DNA from 4 places in the Bradyrhizobium sp. USDA 4354 genome. Region 1 is predicted to be linked to each of the others. Evidence: predicted binding sites of a transcription regulator. Region 1 holds the regulator's gene; each other region holds the start of a gene.
What was found. Region 1 encodes LexA, which represses DNA repair genes until DNA is damaged. Its sites were predicted from a motif close to TGTTCNNNNTGTGTTCNG; they were not measured.
Positions count from the first base shown of each region.

Region 2: uvrA (excinuclease ABC subunit UvrA) is a predicted target of LexA. The motif match lies at 3,303-3,320, and genes of this name have one in related genera.
Region 3: ruvC (crossover junction endodeoxyribonuclease RuvC) is a predicted target of LexA. The motif match lies at 2,165-2,182, and genes of this name have one in related genera.
Region 4: ACVIIV_RS04655 (ATP-dependent Clp protease adaptor ClpS) is a predicted target of LexA. The motif match lies at 3,245-3,262, and genes of this name have one in related genera.

Region 1 covers NZ_JBSSDC010000001.1:5,191,466-5,196,587, forward strand. The annotation lists gene ACVIIV_RS24035 (ComEC/Rec2 family competence protein) at 1-539, shown strand, start outside; gene ACVIIV_RS24040 (hypothetical protein) at 665-1,099, opposite strand; gene ACVIIV_RS24045 (hypothetical protein) at 1,311-1,490, opposite strand; gene lexA (transcriptional repressor LexA) at 1,657-2,358, opposite strand; gene ACVIIV_RS24055 (molybdopterin molybdotransferase MoeA) at 2,535-3,746, opposite strand; gene ACVIIV_RS24060 (hypothetical protein) at 3,968-4,174, opposite strand; gene ACVIIV_RS24065 (HAD family hydrolase) at 4,336-4,959, opposite strand; gene ACVIIV_RS24070 (alpha-hydroxy acid oxidase) at 4,991-5,122, opposite strand, start outside.
Region 2 covers NZ_JBSSDC010000001.1:5,316,482-5,321,603, reverse strand. The annotation lists gene ACVIIV_RS24630 (single-stranded DNA-binding protein) at 1-64, opposite strand, end outside; gene ACVIIV_RS24625 (outer membrane protein) at 506-1,273, shown strand; gene ACVIIV_RS24620 (outer membrane protein) at 1,513-2,181, shown strand; gene ACVIIV_RS24615 (outer membrane protein) at 2,393-3,139, shown strand; gene uvrA (excinuclease ABC subunit UvrA) at 3,415-5,122, shown strand, end outside.
Region 3 covers NZ_JBSSDC010000001.1:561,341-566,462, forward strand. The annotation lists gene ruvB (Holliday junction branch migration DNA helicase RuvB) at 1-535, opposite strand, end outside; gene ACVIIV_RS02705 (hypothetical protein) at 532-996, opposite strand; gene ruvA (Holliday junction branch migration protein RuvA) at 993-1,610, opposite strand; gene ruvC (crossover junction endodeoxyribonuclease RuvC) at 1,607-2,134, opposite strand; gene ACVIIV_RS02720 (YebC/PmpR family DNA-binding transcriptional regulator) at 2,345-3,091, opposite strand; gene ACVIIV_RS02725 (methyl-accepting chemotaxis protein) at 3,311-5,059, shown strand.
Region 4 covers NZ_JBSSDC010000001.1:969,538-974,659, reverse strand. The annotation lists gene ACVIIV_RS04665 (GntP family permease) at 1-914, shown strand, start outside; partial or broken gene ACVIIV_RS04660 (tannase/feruloyl esterase family alpha/beta hydrolase) at 1,011-1,438, shown strand; gene ACVIIV_RS04655 (ATP-dependent Clp protease adaptor ClpS) at 1,490-3,214, opposite strand; gene ACVIIV_RS04650 (MarR family winged helix-turn-helix transcriptional regulator) at 3,410-3,859, shown strand; gene ACVIIV_RS04645 (enoyl-CoA hydratase) at 3,874-4,644, shown strand; gene ACVIIV_RS04640 (methyl-accepting chemotaxis protein) at 4,767-5,122, shown strand, end outside.

The DNA of each region.
Region 1 (5,122 bases):
GGCAGCCCGATATCCTGATTGCCGGGGATGGCGCGAGCGTCGCGGTCCGGGGCGGGGATGGGCGCCTGCGTGTGATCCGCGCAAGCAAGGATGGCTTTCTGCTGAAGGAGTGGTTAGCCGCCGATGCCGATCCGCGCGATGCCGCCGACGTCGCGTTGGCGAGCGGTGTGTCGTGTGACGAGGCCGGCTGCGTGACGCCGCTCGGGGACGGGCGGCTGGTCGCGCTGTCCTTGCGTATCGACGCGCTCACCGATGATTGCAGCCGCGCAGCGTTGGTGGTGACGGCGCGGCCCGCGCCGCCCGATTGCGCGGCGATGGTGGTCGATCGGCCGCGTCTCGCCAGTCAGGGCGCGCTGGCTCTGACGCGGAGCGGAGAGGGTTTCTCGGTGCAGGCGGTGAGGGCGAGGGGCGCAAGCCGCCCCTGGCTGCCGGCCGGCGCCGGCGAGGGGAATTTCGACGGCAGCCTTGCGCCGAAGACGGCCGTGCCCCGCAATCGGGACGCAACGCCATCGGAGGCCGACTTGCAGGCTGACGATTGAGGATAGATGCGGAGGGAGGCCGGTCCGACGGGATTCCGTAGGACACAACCCAAACCATCTCGCCGGCCGCGGCCGGCGATGGCATTTCAATCCTGGCGCTCGACCCATCGGCCGGGGCGACGACGTCAGCCGATCGGCAGGCGCGTGATTGTGGACCGCGTGTCGGCGACGATCTGCGGCTTGTGCTCGCGCTCGCCAAGGGGCTGGGTCACCGGCAACTGCAACACGGTCGCGCGCTGGCCTTCGACGAGCTGTGTCACCAGCACGTATTTGCCGTCGGGAAATTCGATCGCATCATGATGGCGATCGGGAATGTGCGGGTCGATCTTGCCGAACTTGCCGACGCGGGAGTTGACGGTGCGCGTCCAGATCCAGCGGTTGTCGTAACGAACGTTGTCGGCGAAAGCGAGCTCCGTTCCCGGCAGCAGGCAGACCGCGACGGAGAGGTCGGCTTCGGAGGCGAAGCCGCGTGTCGAGGTGCCACGGAAGGTTGTCGTGACAATCGTCTCGCCGACTTCGGCGGGGCGTGTCGCGACGGCATGCAGGCTATAGTCACACATCGGATGCTCCTCATGCGAAGATAGCGACCCGCACTCCTTTGGAGGCGCAGGCCTCTATCAGGATGGAAGTATGCAACGCTCTGCTTTGTTGTAGGCAAATCTGCGGCTGGGCTCCGCAAGCCACGATCACATTATCTTTCCCGGATTCAATAGGAACAAAGCCGACATCTGTGCATTCCGAAGGCGCAAGTCAGCGCCCCGCGGGCGCCGATCAGCTCGAATATTGCCAGCTCGATTGCGGAGGCTGCGCGATTGCATTCCGCGCGTTGCGGATATGCTCGTTGGTCGCCGATTGCTCGCGCACATGGCGGTGCGATTGTGTGGCGCCGACTTGCGACGCTGATGCTGCGATCAGCGCCGCAATGATTGTCCATGAAACGATCTGGCGCATGGCCTCTCCTCGAACTCTCATGCTGCGAAGCAATGTCGCTTCGCGCGGCATACCGAGGATGTAGCGCCGGAGGAGGGGCCGGATAATCTGAGCAGAACCGGAAAGACCATCCAGCCGGAGCGGATACTGATCCGCTCCAATAGGTGTCGAACGACCGCAGGACCGCTCAGTACTTCCGGTAAAGCCCGATCAGCTTGCCCTGAATCTTCACGCGGTTCGGCGGAAGAATGCGGACCTCATAGGCGGCATTGGCGGGCTCGAGCGCGATAGAGGCGCCGCGGCGGCGGAAGCGCTTGAGCGTGGCCTCCTCGTCGTCGATCAGCGCCACCACGATGTCGCCGGTGTCGGCGCTCTCGTTGCGCTGGATCAGCGCCATGTCGCCGTCGAGGATGCCGGCCTCGACCATCGAATCACCGCGCACTTCGAGTGCGTAGTGCTCGCCCGAGCCGAGCATGTCGGGCGGCACGCTGATGGTGTGGCTGCGGGTCTGCAACGCCTCGATCGGCGTGCCGGCCGCGATGCGGCCCATCACGGGCACCGCGACGGGACGCTCACCCTCGTCCACAGGCGGGCTGGAGCTCGCGCGCACCTTGCCGAGATTGCCCTCGATAACGCTCGGCGTGAAGCCGCGGCGATTGCCGGCGGCGGCCTGGAGCTCGGGCAGCTTGATCACCTCGATGGCACGGGCGCGGTTGGGCAGGCGGCGGATGAAGCCGCGCTCCTCGAGCGCAGTGATCAGGCGGTGAATGCCTGACTTCGAGCGCAGGTCGAGCGCATCCTTCATCTCGTCGAAGGACGGCGGCACGCCGCTTTCCTTCAGACGTTCGCTGATGAACCGCAGAAGCTCGTATTGTTTGCGCGTCAACATCTCGACCAAAGTCCCCCGGTTGATGTCGTTCGATTCCGAGACGATGAATTCAGCGATAAGCCGCTACATCCTCGAAACAAATCATGAACGGACACTATATGTTCGATATGTGTTCCGCAACTGCTTAATTTATGGTGAACAGCGCAAAACTCTCGGAATGCGTGTGGCCGCGCTGCTCAGACGGGGAGCCGCAGCACCTCGCAAGGCGTGCCGGCCTCGGCCTTCGGCGCGAACGGTGCGCGCACGAGAAGTACCTGTGCCGCAGCGAGATTCGCAAGCAGAGAGGAGTCCTGATGGTTGACGGGAACGGCGACGAGCGTGCCGTCGCCGCGCAGCTCCAGGCGCGCGCGCAGATAATCCTCGCGCTGGTCGTTGGCACCGAGATCGCGGCCCAGCACGGCGCGCTCGCGGTGATGATGAATCGCTGAACGGCCCGACAGGGCGCGAATCAGCGGCACCATGAACAGGAAGGCGCATACGTATGATGACACGGGGTTGCCGGGCAGGCCGATCACGCGCATTGCGCCGAGCCGCCCGTGCATCATCGGCTTGCCGGGCCGAATCGCGATCTTCCAGAACGCCATCGAGATGCCTTCGCCCTTGAGCGCCTGCTGGACCAGATCGTGGTCGCCGACCGACGCACCGCCGGTCGTGACCAGGATGTCGGCGCCACTCTCGCGGGCACGGCGAATGCCGGCGGAAGTGGCCTCCAGCGTATCGGCGGCAACGCCGAGATCGATGGTGTCGGCGCCCTCGCTGCGGGCGAGCGCGTGCAGGGCATAGCCATCGGAATAGACGATCTGGCCGCGACCGGGCGTGGCGCCCGGCATCACCAGTTCGTCGCCGGTGGCGAGGATCGCGACCTTCGGACGGCGGCAGACGGCGAGATGCGGGTGATTCATTGCGGCGGCCAGCGCGAGATCGCGCTCGGTGAGACGGGTTCCTTTGCGCAGCAGCACGTCGCCCTTAGAGAAATCGACGCCGGCGGGGCGGATGTGCCGACCGGGAATCGCGGCTTCCTTGATCGTGATGTGCTTGCCGTCGGCAACCGTGTCCTCCTGGATCACGACCGCGTCGGCGCCATCGGGAATGAGGCCTCCGGTGAAGATCCGAACGGCCTCGCCGGCGCCGACCGTTCCCGCGAACGGACGGCCCGCCGCGACCTCTCCTGTGACCGTCAGCCTGGAATCGATCGTGGCCGCATCGGTCGCGCGCACGGCATAGCCGTCCATCGCCGACATGGCTTCCGGCGGCTGAGTGCGCCGCGCCGCGACGTCGCGCGCGAGCACGCGATGATGGGCCTCCTCGAGCGAAACCATCTCTTCAGGCAGCGGCTCTGCACCCGCCAGCACCGCGGCAAGCGCGTCAGAAACTGGCATGAGGGCCACGGGTGAACTCCTGCTGGGGGCACATCGGTAAATGGGCGGCGAGAGTTCTAGCTGAGTGCAGGCGCGAGGCAAAGCAGCCCACAGGATGATTTATCCTGCGTGATCTCCGTGGTCGAGGTTGGAGCTCAAGTCCGCCGCGGCATGATCCGGAAGGCGAGACAGACCGGCAAGAGGATGGCCATGGCGAGCACGAGGAGGACGAGCGCCACGGCCAGCATCGGTCAACTCCCGCTCGGTCGGTCCAGGCCGTCGTCCAGTGTGACGTCGGGAGCTTTGGGACCTTGATCCTTGTCGGGCAGCGGATCGGCCTGGGATTTCAGGTCGGCGGCCTTGCTGATCAGCTTGGCGGAAAGGTCAGAATCCGAGGTGGTTTTGGCGAATTCAAGCAGGAGAGAGGCTTGCTTGGTGAGATAGGTTTTGCCCAGCACGTCGATCAGTCCGATGTAGAGGTCCCAACGGACTGATGAGTCCGGAGCGTGGTATTCCGTTCCCGGAACTCGGTACAAAAATGCACGAAGTGATTGGGTTCCCCATATTTGAGAATTTAGTTCCCGGGAACCGCGGCGCGGGTTCTCGCGGCCGATCGGCCTCAGATGCCCAGTGCCTTCAGTGCGTTCCCGACATCGCGCGGTGACGTGACATGCACGGTATTCAAACCGCGCGCCCGCGCTCCCTCGATGTTCTCGGCGAGGTCGTCGAAGAATACAATGCGCTCCGCTGGCACGCCGATCGCCGCGACGACATGGTCGAAAGCCTCCGCATCCGGTTTGCGCAGGCCGATGCTGGACGACAAATACAGCTCGCGGAAATGGCCGAGCAGGTCGGCATATTCCTTCGAGAAATAGTCGACGTGCGGCCGATTGGTGTTGGAGAAGGCGTAGAGCGGCATCTGCTTTGCCGCGCGCGGCAACAGCTCGGCGATTTCAGGCATCTCACCGGCGAAGATCGCATTCCAGCCCTCCAGGAACTGCGCGTCCGAAATGCCGATGCCGAGTGAAGCACGCAGCGAGGCGAAATAGTCCTCGTCGCTGATCTTGCCCATCTCGTGCAGCCGGTAGGCCTCGTCGCGCACATAGCGCGCGACGATGGCCTCGGGCTGGCAGCCGGCATGCCCCGCCCAGCAGGCGATCGCCTTGGAAAAGTCGATGTCGAGCACCACGCGCCCGAGGTCGAACAGGAGCGCATCCGCGCTGCCGGGAGAGAGCGATGTCATCGTGTCCTTTTTCACTTCAGTGTCGGCAAAGTCAGTAGCGATAGGGCTCATGGTCGAACAGCGGGAACGCGCTGAACACGCTGGGCGCGTTGGTGGCGGTCGCCGGATGCAGGCAGGATCTATCGATCTCGGCGAATGAGGTGGCGCCCAACAGGCCAAGGCA
Region 2 (5,122 bases), 130 kb from region 1:
GGCGGATTTCAGGATCCTTGCCGAGATTTCCAACCAGAATGACCTTGTTGACGCTTCCCGCCATCGCCGCTCTCCACTCCGAATGCCACTGAATTTCAAAAGGGCGAACCCGCTGCCCGCGTTCCTCTGCGCCTTGTCGAGGCGACCCTATACGCTTGCGGGCACCGATCAGCCCGCCACCCCCGAGGTTATCCCCACATATAGCATCACCCTCGGCTTTGTTCCAGATTTGTTCTTCGCAGCGACACGCCAAAAACATTCGGCCGCACGCCGGTGGAAAAGACGGCCCCTCGGATGGAACCTTTTCGGGTTCCCGCGAACGACGAAAAACACTTAACATTCATCAAGTTGCTGCCACCTCTGTCGGTCGCCGAGTGTGGCATTTCGGAGACGGACTCTGCCCTTTCCTTAGGCTACGATTGCCTCGGAATTAGTTCATATGGGCGTCGCGCCTGATCAGCCGCTTCGGGCACTTCGAAAAGCGGGCGAAACTGGGGAGACTGCAATGAATAAGATTCTGTTTAGTGCAATCAGTGCAATGGCGTTGGGCCTGGCGGCTCCGGCAAGCGCGGCGGATCTCGCTGCGCGTCCTTACACCAAGGCTCCGGCGCCGATGGTCGCCGCCATCTACGACTGGAGCGGCTTCTACATCGGCATCAACGGCGGCGGCGGCACGAGCCACAAGTGCTGGGACTTCGATGCTGGCGGCGGCGTCCTGGTCGGTGAAGGCTGCCACAACGCGACGGGCGGCACGGTCGGTGGCCAGGTCGGCTATCGCTGGCAGTCGGCGAACTGGGTGTTCGGCCTCGAAGGCCAGGGCAACTGGGCGGACTTTTCCGGCGACAACATCAGCCCGCTGACCGGCCTACGCGATCGCTCGAAGATCAACGCTTTCGGCTTGTTGACCGGCCAGGTTGGCTACGCCTGGAACAACGTGCTGCTCTACGTGAAAGGCGGCGGCGCCGTCGTCGGTGATCGCTATCGGAGCTACGATCTGGCGACAGGCCTCGAATTCGATCGGGCCAACGAGACCCGTTGGGGTGCCACGGTCGGTGCGGGCATCGAATTCGGGTTCGCGCCGAACTGGTCGGTCGGCTTCGAGTACGATCATATCTTCCTCGGCGACCGCACGATCAACTTCACCGGATCGGGCAATTTCGGCATCGCCCCGCTCGGTGTTGTCACGCGTTCCGAGCGCATCAGCCAAGACGTCGATATCGGCCTCATCCGCGTGAACTATCGCTGGGGCGGCCCGATGATCGCGAGGTACTGATATCTCGCTGATATCCTTCGAAAATCAAAGGCCGGCCTAGCGCCGGCCTTTTTGTTTGGGCGCAAATTCGCTGGGGAATAATAAGTCAGCAACCATCACCTTTTGCGGCTGTTGTGGCTTTTCAGTGACACAACTTGCGGCTTTGGTGGTGTAAATGCAGCGTCAGTTGGGCCGTTGAGTCCGCTGCCCTTCCGTCACGGAAGGCAACAACAGAAACTGGGACTGGGATTAAGTTGAAAATGAAGAAGGTTTTGTTGGCTTCGGCCTGTTTGTTTGCTCTTGCGGCTCCCGCGTCGGCTGCTGATCTCGCGGCCCGCCCCTACACCAAGGCTCCTGTGGCTGTTGCCTCGGTCTACAACTGGACCGGCTTCTACCTCGGTATCGTCGGGGGTGGTGCTTGGCAGGACGCCTCCGACATCAAGATGAAGGGTGGTTTCGTCGGCGGCACCGCCGGCTACAACTGGCAGACCGGCAACGTCGTGTTCGGTATCGAGGCCGACGGTGCTTGGGCTGACGCCAGCGACACGGTCACCATTCTCGGCGTCTCCGTGAAGTCGAAGACCGACGCGATGGGTACCGTGCGCGGTCGCATCGGCTACGCCGTCAACAACGTCCTGTTCTACGGCACCGGCGGTTACGCTTGGGTCGACAACAAGATCACCGCCACCCTGGGCGCCGTCTCGATCTCCGATACCAAGTGGCACTCCGGCTGGACAGTTGGCGCCGGCGTCGAGGCGTTCTTCGCTCCGCAGTGGTCGGTCAAGGGCGAATACCTCTATCGCAGCCTCGGCGGCGAAACCTACTTCTCGGGTATCGGCGCTCCTCTCACGACCGGCACGCTCGAGTACCACACCGTGCAGGTCGGCGTGAACTATCACTTCGGCGCCCCGGTCGTCGCGAAGTACTGATCGCTACCGACGTTACACCGTCACGAAAGGCCGGCCTCGCGCCGGCCTTTTTGTTTTGGCTCGCCGGCCAACGTTTTCGGTGAGATGTGGCTGCCGGGTGACACAACCTTTGGCTTTATTGGTGTAAGGCAATGACATTACTTGGGTCATAGGTCCGCTGCTCTTCCGCTCTCCGGAAGACCAGAATGAGAAACGGAAGTGGGGAATGGATATGAAGAAGCTTTTGCTGGCTTCGGCCAGCTTGTTCGCACTCAGCGCGTTGGCACCGGCCTCGGCGGCCGATTTGGCGGCCCGCCCCTACACCAAGGCTCCGGTGGCGCCGATCGCAGTGTACAACTGGAGCGGTTTCTACCTCGGCATCAACGGCGGCGGTGCATCGAGCCGCAACTGCTGGGATGTTAACAATATCCTCGGCATTCCGGGTCCGGACACGGCTGAAGGCTGTCACAATGCGACCGGCGGCGTCGTCGGTGGCCAGGTCGGTTATCGTTGGCAGTCGGCGAACTGGGTCTTCGGTCTCGAAGCCCAAGGCGACTGGGCTAACCTGAAGGGCTCGAATACGAGCTTGTTTCTTGCGCCGCTGGTCAACCAGACCCGGATCGATGCGCTTGGCTTGTTCACCGGCCAGGTCGGCTATGCCTGGAACAACGTGCTCTGGTACGTGAAGGGTGGCGCGGCCGTGACGCACGCCAAATACGACGGTCTGGTGGGGGGCGTCGTCTTCGATAGCGCAACTGAGACGCGCTGGGGTGGCGCGGTCGGCACCGGCATCGAATTCGGCTTCGCACCGAACTGGTCCGTGGCGATCGAATACGACCATCTGTTCATGGGCAAGCGCAACAACTCGTTCACGATTCTCGGCGTCAACGACCGTATCGACCGTATCAAGCAGGACGTCGACATGGGCACCGTCCGCCTCAACTACACGTTCGGAGGCCCGGTCGTCGCGAAGTACTGATCTTCGCTGCCGACGTCACGTCGTCACGAAAGGCCGGCTTCGCGCCGGCCTTTTTGTCTTGGCGGACGCTTCGCGCTCGGTTCCGCACCGCCCCTGCTGCCAGATGCCGCCACCGCGCCAACATTCCGTTGACGATGCGCAACTCCCACTGGAAATCCTTCGCCGTTCTTCCTACGTTCGCTGCCATACCATTGGCGCCGATCCCGGTTCCGGGCGAAGCGCGCCTTTTGCATTGGCGCGATCGCGCGTCTTTGGATTCCTTGAGGACCAGCGGGATGGACGAAGTGATCAGGGCGAAGCGCCAACAACAGAACGCGGGCTCCAGCCTGCGCGCAATTACGATCCGTGGCGCGCGCGAGCACAACCTCAAGAACATCGACGTCGAGATCCCCCGCGACAAGCTGGTGGTGTTCACCGGCCTCTCCGGTTCCGGCAAATCCTCGCTCGCCTTCGACACCATCTATGCCGAGGGCCAGCGCCGCTACGTCGAATCGCTGTCGGCCTATGCGCGCCAGTTCCTCGAGATGATGCAGAAGCCTGACGTCGACCAGATCGACGGCTTGTCGCCGGCGATCTCGATCGAGCAGAAGACGACGTCGAAGAACCCGCGCTCCACCGTCGGCACCGTCACCGAGATCTACGACTACATGCGCCTGCTCTGGGCTCGCGTCGGCGTGCCCTATTCGCCGGCCACGGGCCTGCCGATCGAGAGCCAGACCGTGTCGCAGATGGTCGACCGTGTGCTGGCGCTCCCCGAAGGCACCCGCCTCTATCTGCTCGCGCCGGTCGTTCGCGGCCGCAAGGGCGAGTACAGGAAAGAGCTCGCCGAATGGCTCAAGAAGGGTTTTCAGCGCGTCAAGATCGACGGCACGTTCTACGAGCTTGCGGAAGCTCCGACGCTGGACAAGAAGTTCCCGCACGACATCGACGTCGTGGTCGACCGCATCGTGGTCCGCACCGACATCGGCCAGCGCCTCGCCGAGAGCTTTGAGACCGCGCTGAAGCTCGCTGAAGGCCTCGCCGTCGTCGAGTTCGCCGACGCGCCGGCGGCGCCCGTCGAGGAAAAGAAGAAGACCGCCAAGATCCACGACAAGAGCGGGCCCGAGCGCATCCTGTTCTCGGAGAAGTTCGCCTGCCCCGTGTCCGGCTTCACCATCCCCGAGATCGAGCCGCGCCTGTTCTCGTTCAACAATCCCTATGGCGCCTGCCCGGCCTGCGGCGGCCTCGGCGTCGAGCAGCATGTCGACGAAGACCTCGTCATCCCCGAGAAGGATCTGACGCTACGCAAGGGCGCGATCGCGCCCTGGGCCAAATCGTCATCGCCCTATTACGTGCAGACGCTGACCGCGCTCGGCAAGCACTACAAGTTCACGCTCGACACCAAGTGGAAGGACCTGCCGAAGAAGACGCAGAATGCACTTCTCTACGGCTCCGGCGAGGACGAGATCAAGTTCTCCTACGAGGACGGGGTGCGCTCCTACGACACCAAGAAACCGTTCGAGGGCGTCATCACCAACATCAACCGCCGCTACCGCGAGACGGAGAGCGAGTGGGCCCGCGAGGAGCTGGCGAAATATTTCCACGACGTGCCCTGCGAGGGTTGCCGCGGCTTTCGCCTCAAGCCCGAGGCGCTCTGCGTCAAGGTCGGGGCTAAGCATATCGGCGAGATCTCGGAGCTGTCGGTCAAGAAGGCCGGCGAGTGGTTCGAGACCGTGCCCGAGGCGCTGAACAAGCAGCAGAACGAGATCGCCGGCCGCATCCTGAAAGAGATCCGGGAGCGCCTCACCTTCCTGCTCGACGTCGGCCTCAACTATCTCACGCTGTCCCGCTCCTCCGGCACGCTGTCCGGCGGCGAGAGCCAGCGCATCCGCCTGGCCTCGCAGATCGGCTCGGGCCTGACGGGCGTGCTCTATGTGCTGGACGAGCCCTCGATCGGCCTGCACCAGCGCGACAACGCCCGCCTGCTCGATACGCTGAAGCGGC
Region 3 (5,122 bases), 4.6 Mb from region 1:
GGACCGGAATGCCGAAACGGTCGCGCAAGGGATTGGTGAGGAGGCCTGCGCGCGTGGTGGCGCCGACCAGGGTGAATTTCGACAGCTCGATCTTCACCGAGCGCGCCGCCGGGCCCTCTCCGATGATGAGGTCGAGCTGGAAATCCTCCATCGCGGGATAGAGCACCTCTTCCACCGCGGGGCTGAGGCGATGGATCTCGTCGATGAAGAGCACGTCGCGCTCTTCAAGATTGGTGAGGAGAGCTGCGAGATCGCCGGCCTTGGCGATCACAGGACCCGACGTGGCGCGGAAGCCGACGCCGAGCTCTTTCGCCACGATCTGCGCCAGCGTGGTCTTGCCAAGACCGGGGGGACCTACGAACAGCACATGATCCAGCGCCTCGCCGCGCTTGCGCGCCGCCTCGATGAAGATCGAGAGGTTCTTGCGCGCCTGCTGCTGGCCGACGAAGTCGGACAGCGATTGCGGGCGCAGCGCGGTGTCGCCGACATCGTCGCTGCGGCGCTCGGGCGAGACCATGCGGGGAGGAGTGGTCATATCAAGGATCTAACGAGCCGATTGCGGATGAGAAGGGAAGCTTGAGCTCCCACGAAGAAGATCAAACCTGACACAAAGATGAGAACTACTTCGCCCGAATGAAACGGCACGCGATCAATCAGACCTATCACCAGAACCGAAAGCAAGCTTGCGACAAGAACGTTCCACCAGACGACAATGCCGCGGAATAGAAAGATCGTCGTAACCAACAGCGCTGTAATGGCTGCGGGCAAAGACAGTCTCGGCAGAGCAAAACTGCTGAACCCGATCAGGTCGCGCGAGGTCGAGAAGCATCGAATAACACGGCTCAGAAAGCAACCTGATGCCGACACTGCCAGCATTGCAAGATATCCGGCAACAAACGTTCCAAGAAAAACAGCGACGAACATACCGCCGAGCCGCAACAACTGTTGGCGTGCCGCGCCCTGGCCCCACGCGGAGAGGCGCTGGCCGTCGCTCATTTCGCCAGTTCCTTCAGACCCAACCGAATGAGTTGCGCGGTCTCGGCGCCTTCACCTGCACTGCGTGACGCTGTCGCGATCGCCGCGGCGGCCTGCGGCTGGCCGTAGCCGAGATTGACCAGCGCGGAGATCGCATCTGCCACGGGGCGCGGCGCGCGCTGGTCGTCGACGGCACCGGCGAGATGCACGACGGCGGGATCGACATTCGCAAAGGCCGGCGCCTTGTCCTTCAACTCGGTGACGATGCGCTCGGCGACCTTGGGGCCGACGCCGGGCGTGCGCGCCACCGCGGCCTTGTCGCGCAGCGCGATGGCGTTGGCGAGGTCGGCCGGCGACAGCGTGCCGAGCACCGCGAGCGCGACCTTGGCGCCGACGCCCTGCACGGTCTGGAGCAGGCGAAACCATTCGCGCTCCTGATCGGTGCGGAAGCCGAACAGTTTAATCTGGTCCTCGCGGACGTAAGTCTCGATCGACAGCACGGCGGCTTCGCCCGGCGACGGCAGATGCTGCAAGGTGCGCGACGAGCAATGCACCTGATAGCCGACGCCGCCGACGTCGAGGATGACGAAATCCTCGCCGTAGGAATCGATCAGGCCCTTGAGCTTGCCGATCATATTCCCACCACCTTCAGTCGGAGCGCGGTGCTCTGGCGGTGATGGGCGTGGGTGATGGCGATGGCGAGCGCGTCGGCCGCGTCGGCGGACGGCGGCTCGGCTTTCGGCAGCAATATCTTCAGCATCATCGCGATTTGTTGCTTGTCGGCGTGGCCGGCACCGACCACCGTTTTCTTGACCTGGTTCGGCGCATATTCGGCGACAGAGATGCCGAACATTGCAGGCGCCAGCATGGCGACGCCGCGGGCCTGGCCGAGCTTCAGCGTCGCTACGCCGTCCTTGTTCACAAAGGTCTGCTCGACCGCGGCTTCCACCGGCTGGTGATCGGACAGGACGGACGCGAGCCCCTCGTGGATCGCGAGCAGCCGGCTCGCCAGCGGCAGATCGTCCGGCGGTTCCACCGAACCGCAGGCGACGTAGATCAGGCGGTTGCCCTCAGCCTCGATCACGCCCCAGCCGGTGCGGCGCAGGCCGGGGTCGATGCCGATGATGCGAACGGGGCCACGAATCGGGAGCGCGGTCATGGGCCAGTGATAGCGGCTGGCCGGACTGAGGGAAACAGAAACAGAACGGAAATAACAGGGGAAAGACGGTCTCGTGCCCCGGGCGCAACGCGGCACGTAGTGCTGCGCTGCTGAACCGGGGCCCATGTTGCCTCCAGCGCACGCGGCGCCGTGGGTCCCGGCTCTGCGTCGCACCGCTTCGCGCTGCGCCGCGTCCGGGACACGCGGGCCCTACCCGCCCATCTTCGCAACAAGCGCGTCCGACACCTCGAAATTGGCGTAGACGTTCTGAACGTCGTCGTGCTCGTTGAGCAGGTCCATCAGCTTCAAGAGCTTCTCGCCGGTCTCGTCGTCGACCGTAACCGTGTTCTGCGGCTTCCAGATCAGCGCGGCCTTGCGCGGCTCGCCGAACTTGGCTTCCAGCGCCTTGGCGACGTCGCGATAGCTTTCGGTCGAGGCGTAGATCTCGTGGCCGCCCTCGCCGGAAACGACGTCGTCTGCGCCGGCCTCGATCGCGGCGTCCAGCACCGCGTCGTCGGAGGCGACGCTGCGGTCGTATTCGATGATGCCGGTGCGGTCGAACATGAAAGAGACCGAGCCGGTTTCGCCGAGATTGCCGCCGGACTTGGTGAAGAAGGAGCGGATGTCGGAAGCGGCGCGGTTGCGGTTGTCGGTCAGTGCCTCGACGATGACGGCGACGCCGCCGGGACCATAGCCCTCGTAGCGGATCTCGTCATAGTTCTCACCATCGCTGCCGAGCGCCTTCTTGATGGCGCGCTCGATATTGTCCTTCGGCATGTTCTCCTGGCGCGCGGCGATCACGGCGGCGCGCAGGCGCGGGTTCATGGCGGGGTCAGGGGTGCCGAGCTTGGCCGCGACGGTGATTTCCCGCGCCAGCTTGCCGAACAGTTTCGACTTCTGCGCATCCTGCCGCCCCTTGCGGTGCATGATGTTCTTGAATTGGGAATGTCCGGCCATGCGTGGTCTCTTGTGGAATAGTCAGCCAAAGGTGAGCGTGGGAAGCGCGGCCTTATAGGCCGCCAACCCACCGGAATCAAAGGGCTCTGGTAGCCTTACGGTAGCACTGTAGAGCTAGCCACCGTAATGGTCCGTGCCTAGAGGTCGGGCGTCGTTAACCCTGATTTCATTCCGGCCTGCGAAAATAGCGTCCGCCCGTTCCCCGACAAGAGAGACGTGATGGCGTTCGGACTATTTCGGAAGCGCCTGCCTGATATGGCTGGCCCTGTGGCAGCTCCGCAGACCGCGCAGCCGGTGGCCAATTCCGAGCCCGCCCCGGCCACTGAAAGCGATTCCGCCAGGGAAATCCTGGAATTGCTGGAACTCGAGCTGGGCGCGATGATTCGCCAGCTCGAGCGCGCCGCCCATTCCGTGGCCGGCGGCGCCGAGGCGACCGCGGCGACGCTTGCCGCCATCCGCGACCGCACCGACGCCCTGACCGGCCGCACCAATGCGGCGCAGTCGACCGCCTCCACCTTTGCCCATGCCGCCGACAAGTTCACCCAGTCCGCCCTGGGCATCGGGGCGCAGGTCCGCGAAGCCGGCAAGCTCGCCGACGAGGCCAGCGCTGCGGCGCAGGAAGCCCGCGCCAATGTCGATCGCCTGCGCGAATCCTCCGCCGCCATCGGCAATGTCGTCAATCTGATCGCGCAGATCGCGCGGCAGACCACGCTGCTCGCGCTCAACTCGACCATCGAGGCCGCGCGAGCGGGCGCCGCGGGAAAGGGCTTTGCGGTCGTCGCCACCGAGGTCAAGGCCCTCGCGGTGCAGACGCAGAGCGCAACGGAAGAGATCACAAAGAAGATCGATGCGCTCCAGCGCGACGCCGCCGGCTCTGCGGAAGCGGTGCATCGTATTTCGCAGGCGATCGAGGCGATCCGCCCGGTGTTCGACACCGTCAACGGCGCGGTCGCCGAGCAGAACGCCACGACCAGTGAAGTCTCCGGCAACGCCGCCAGCGCCTCGGAGTTCATCATCTCGGTCGGCGAGAGCGCGGCCGAGATCGATGCCGCGACCAAGGCGGCCGAGACCCATGGCGAGAGCGTCGCCGGTGCCGGCAGGGCCGTCACCACGTTCGCACAGAAGCTGAAATCGCGCTGCGCCGTGCTGCTCCGCCAGAGCGAGCACGACGACCGCCGCAAGACGGAGCGGCTGCCCTGCCATCTCAAGTTCGAGACCTCGCGCGGCGTGATGCCGGTCTATGAAATCGCGATGGAAGGCGTGCTGATCGGCGGCGCGGACGCAGGCCGGCTTGCACAGCAAGCGATGATCGAAGGCACCCTCGAAAACATCGGCGCCTGCCGCCTGCGCGTGGTCGAGCAATCCAAGGCCGGCGCCCGCGCGCAATTCGTTGGTCCCAACGCCGCGCTCAACGAGAAGATCGAGGATAAGCTCTGGTCGATCCATGAGGAGAGCACGGAGTTCGTCACCCGCGCCATGGAAGCGGGCAATGCGCTGACCAAGATCTTCGAGCAGGCGCTCGCGCGCGGCGAGGTCAAGATGGAGGACCTCTTCGACACCGACTACGCGGAAATTGCGGGCACCAATCCGCAGCAATACCGCACGAAGTATCTCGACTGGGCCGACCGCGCCCTGCCGCCGTTCCAGGAAGCCTTTCTGGCGAGGGAGCCCCGGATGGCGTTCTGCGCCATGGTCGACCGCAACGGCTTCCTGCCGGTGCACAACAAGATCTATTCGCATCCGCAGCGGCCGGGCGACGTCGCCTGGAACACGGCCAACAGCCGCAACCGGCGGATCTTCAACGATCCGGCGGGGCTCGCCGCCGCGCGCAACCTGCGCTCGTACCTGGTGCAGAGCTATGCCCGCGACATGGGCAACGGGAACACGGTCATGATGCGGGAGATCGACGTCCCGATCCGCGTGCAGGGCCGGCACTGGGGCGGATTTCGCACCGCCTACAAACTGTAGTGCACGCTCAGGCAAGACGCCGGGCCCGAATCATCCTCTAAGTCACAAACTCGGAATGGGAAT
Region 4 (5,122 bases), 4.2 Mb from region 1:
TCAGCGTCATCGCTTCCCTGATCATGGTTGGCGCGGGATTGTGGTGGTTGCGCCGCGCCGAAGCCGCGGCTCGCCGTGCGGGGGAAGGCTATGGCGAGGACATGGAGGGTGCGGCCGAACGTGCCGTCGATGACGAACTGGTCCGCGAATACGCGACCACCGCACGAGAGTTCGATCCGGCCGAGATCCGGCATGGACGGCGCAGCGAAATGTCCGCTCCGGTGGTGAGTGCCATCCTGCCGCTGGCCGTCGTCGTCGCTGTCAATCTCGTGATGTCGCTCCTGGTGTTGCCGCGGTTCGATGTCTCGTATCTGAGCGAGCCGCGCTTCGGCCGTACATCGTTGGCGGAAGTCGCTGGTGTGTGGTCGGTCAGCACCGCACTGGGCGCCGCCATCGTCACGACCATCTTTCTCAATTGGGCCCGGCTTCCCTCTCTGCGGCAGACCATGGACGCCGGTGCCAATGCATCGGTTCTGCCGGCGCTCAGCGTCGCAAGCCTCGTCGGATTCGGTGCGGTCATCGCGGCGCTGCCGGCTTTTGGAACGGTGCGGGACTGGGTGCTTGCGATCGAAGGTGGCCCGTTGGTCTCGCTCGCGGTTGCGACCAATATTCTGGCCGCGCTGACCGGCTCGGCATCCGGCGGCTTGACTATCGCGCTTGACACGCTCGGCCAGACCTATGTCGAGATTGCCGCGCGCCACGGCATCGACCTTGCGCTGATGCATCGCGTCGCGGTGATCGGTTCGGGGACACTGGACATTCTGCCGCACAACGGTGCGGTGGTTAGCCTGCTCGCGATCTGCGGCCTGACCCATCGCGACAGCTATCTCGACATTGTGATGGTGGGCATTGTGACGTCGCTATTGGCGCTGGTGGCCGTGATCGCGTTGGGGAGCGCGCTCGGATCATTCTGATGGACGGCTCGGCGTGAGCGATTGACGGTAGGACGAAGGTTGCATTGGCTGCGGCCAGCCGTCGACGCAACAAATCGAGAAAGCCGGGTGGAAACGATGACGCGAAAGAAAGCGAAGCTGTGTGCGTTGCTTGTAAGCTCGATGGCGACGCTGGGTGCGGGCACGGCGCCGACGGCAACGCTGGCAGAGGATGCCGATGCGGTCTGCAAGGGGCTCGTCAGCGGTACTGACGCCGCAAGATTGATTCCGCAACGTTGCGGGCGCCGTCGCAGCTCGCGGTTGCCGAACGCGGGCCGACGCCGTCCGGGCGCATCACGCCGGCCCATCCGCGCTTCTGCAAGGTGCTCGGCCATATCGACCCCACCGATCCCAAGGCGCCGCCGATCAAATTCCAGGTCAACCTTCCCGTCGATTGGAACGGCCGCTCGCTGCAATATGGCGGCGGCGGTTTCAATGGTGTGCTGATCACGGGGCTTGCGCTGCCGCCAGCCTATCCCTTCGACGAGCCGTCGCCGGTCACGAAGGCGTCGAGCTTCACCTGCGCGCCGTAACAGCTGCGCCGCTCAGACCACGTATCACCCCGCCGCCATGGCCTGCGCGGCACCCAGCAATTGTGCATTGAGCCGGCCGCCGGCGAACAGCATGTCGTCGAGCGCCTCGTCGATATCGGCGGAGATCACGGAGCTGCCGCCATCGCGCGCGAGGCTGGCCTGCGCCAGTCGCCGCGTCAATTCTTTGATGAATGCGCAACTCGTGCCTTCGCTGCGTCGGGCTGCCTCCGCGACGATCGTGTCATCGAGCGGCAGTCCCTTGCCATAAAGCCGGACCAGCTTGCCGCGGCCGGTCTCATCGGGGAGCGGCACTTCAATGGCTTGATCGATGCGGCCGGGGCGACCAGCAAGGGCTCCTTCGAGATCCTCAGGCCGGTTGGTGGTCAGGACGAACAGGATATCTGCGTCCTCCTTCAAACCATCCATCTCGTTGAGCAGCCTATTCAACATGGACTCCTCGCAGGGTCCCATGTCGTCGCGGTCGCGGGCTATGAGATCGACGTCCTCGATCACGACCATCGAGGGTTGCAGTAGCCGTGCCAGGCTCATATAGGCGCCGAGCAGGCCGATTTGCTCGGCCGTGATGATCAGCGTCGTATGCCCGGGCAAATGTGTTGCGAGATAGCGGATCGTGTGGGTCTTGCCAGTGCCTGGCGGTCCGTAAAGCAAGATGCCTTTGCGTGTCGACTGGCCGAGCCGGCGCAACTGGTCGCGGGTGTTGACGAAAGTCAGAACGTTGCGATCGAGCAGCCGCAGGGTCTGTTCCGGGAGGATCACCTCGCTCCGCGACACCGGCGGCAACCGATGCACGGTGATGCCGCGCGAACGGCCGCGATACTCGGAATCGGCGTCGAGCGACAGGATCTTGCCGCGATAGCTGCGCGCAGCTTGCACGGCCTGCTCGAACTCACCAAAACACTTCTGGACGAGGGCCGCGCCTGCAGTGCCTGACGGCACAAGAATCTCAATCCGAATTCCCGGTTCGCGGCTGAATTCGCGGTGAGCACAGAGCAAGACCGCATAACGCAGACTATCCTGCGCGCACAACCACAGGCCGTTATCGAGACATTTGACCGGGCTCTTCTCGCCGACATCTACATCGGAATATTGCAGCGGAGCAATCGCGGTCGCATAGCGACCTTCCCGTAGGAGCCGTGAGATCGACAGCGTTTCGTAGCGCTGTTCCTCGTTCAGCCCGAATAGCCGGATCGACTCGCTGAACAGTCGGTCGATCGCGGCCTGCACGTCCACCCGCATATGACCGGGGAACTGCCGGATAGTGGTCACAAGCTTGCTGCGCGCGACGTCGGCAAAGTGCCAGTTCAGCACGTCGCAGGCGTATTCGAACTCGTTTTCCGGCTCCGGCGTGCTCGTGCTGTCTGCTGCACGAATACAGTCGCTGCACAGCCAGACCGTGCGTTCCCCGATCCGCACTTCCGTCTGTCCTTCAGGTTTGCCGCAGAGCTCGCAAGGGGTCCTGATCTCTTCAAGCGTGATCTTCAGGGGATGCTGGCCGAGCCAGATATATTGCTGGGCTGACTTGAAGAGTGCCTCTGCGACGGATTGCGGGTAGGGACCGCAGGCGGCTTTCTCCTCGCGCTCGATCCGGCCTATCAGCGCGGCGGCTTCGCGCTCCGTCTTACCGAAAACCTGGCGGAGCAGTCCGATGACGAATTCGTCCGGCGTATCGTCGTCATTGTGAATCACCAACTGAGCCGGCTCATGCTCCCCGCACGCACCTTTCGTCATGAAATGACTCCACTGCAACTTGAGCTAGAATGGAACAAATAAGGAACATAAAAGAGAGCAGCCGTCAAGCGGGATGGTCGCTATTTCCATTTGATGCTCGATTCCCGATACGCTGATCCACTCGCGACCTTCCCGCGCCGGGTCGGCAATAGCGTCGCCTTTGACAATCCCAGTCGCCTTGGTTATATACTTCGCATGCGAAATAAAGGAACCGGGGCCAGACACCATCGGCTGATCTACCTGCTGAGTGTCGCGCACCGCCGGTTGCAGCGCTGGATGGCGGCTCGGCCTGAGAGCGAGGTGACGCCGGCGCAGGCGGGGCTGCTCTTCATCCTCGGCAAGCAGGATGGCGTTCTGATCGGCGAGGCGGGCGCGGCACTCGATCTTGGACCGGCCGGCATTTCCGGGCTGGTCGACCGCACGGCGGCCGCAAAACTGATCGAGCGGCAGGCCGACCGCGAGGATGGCCGCGCCTGGCGCATCTGGCTGACGCCGAAGGGGCGCACCGCACTCGCGCAGGCGAAAGCCAGTGCGGCCGAGGTCAACGCGGCGCTGACGGAAGGATTCACGGCCGCGGAAATTGACATCGTCGCGCGCTGGCTGACGAGCATTCAAGACAAGTTTCCAAGAAGTTCAGACGAATAACACGGAGCAGACCAATGACCGAGCACGTCCGGATCGAGAACAACGGTGGAATCCTCACGCTCACGCTGGCGCGCCCCGACAAGAAGAACGCGCTGACCGATGCGATGTACGGCAAGCTGGCGGACGCCATCGAATCCGCCGAGTTCGATCCGTCCGCCCGCGTGATCCTGATCCGCGGTGAGGGCGACATGTTCACCGCCGGCAATGACGTCGGCGAGTTCGCGGCCGTTGCAGCCGGCAAGTCCGAAGGCAGCCGCAACGTCGTGCGCTTCATCCAGTCGCTGGCGCGCTGCACCCGGCCGCTGGTCGCGGCCGTGCAGGGCCGCGCCGTCGGTGTCGGCACCACGATGCTGCTGCATTGCGATCTGGTTGTGCTCGCCGACAACGCGCAATTGTCGACGCCGTTTGTCAGCCTCGCGCTGGTGCCTGAAGCCGCCTCTAGCCTGTTGATGCCGGCGCGCATCGGCCACGCCCGCGCCTACGAGATGTTCGCGCTCGGCGAGACCGTATCTGCCAAATCGGCGCTGGAATGGGGCCTCGCCAACCGCGTGGTGCCGCTCGACAAGCTCGAAGCCGAGGCGCTTGCGCTGGCGCAGCGTCTCGCCCGCCAGCCGGCCGGTGCCCTCATCGCGACCAAGCGGCTGATGCGCAACGGAGAGGCGCTGGTCGCGCAGATGCAGGCCGAAGGCGAGCAGTTCGCGCAGCGTCTGCGCACCGCCGAAGCGCGCGAGGCGTTTACGGCGTTTGCCGAGCGCCGCCCGCCGGATTTCACGAAGGTGGCCTGAAAAGGGCGCAGCCTGTCAGGAGGCGCAGCGGCCACAGCCGCAGGCATTTGATTAAAGTCTTAACCAAACCTTGGCATGTCACCGTGCAAGATGACCGCTCGTGACGAGCAGGTCTTTTGGTCATGTCAATTTTTAAGAAATCGGTAAGCACGCTCCTCCTGGTTCTGATGACACTGCTGGCCGCCGGCGCGCTGACCAGCACGGCGATCCAGATGGTCGGCGCGTTCGGCCGCTACAGCGACAGCCTGGAGACCGAGCGGCTCGCGAACGCCGATAAGGCGATCTTCCATGGCGTGCTCGCGTTACGTAACAATCGCGGCGATGCCCAGAGCGCGCTGCTCGGCGAGGACGATCCGCGCGCCAAGCTCGGCGCCGCCGAGAAGGCCGAGCAGGCCGGTTTTGACGCCATCATCGCGGCACTCACGACCATCGAATTCGCCCGGCGCGACGAGCTCGCGGGCACGCTGAAGCAACGCTG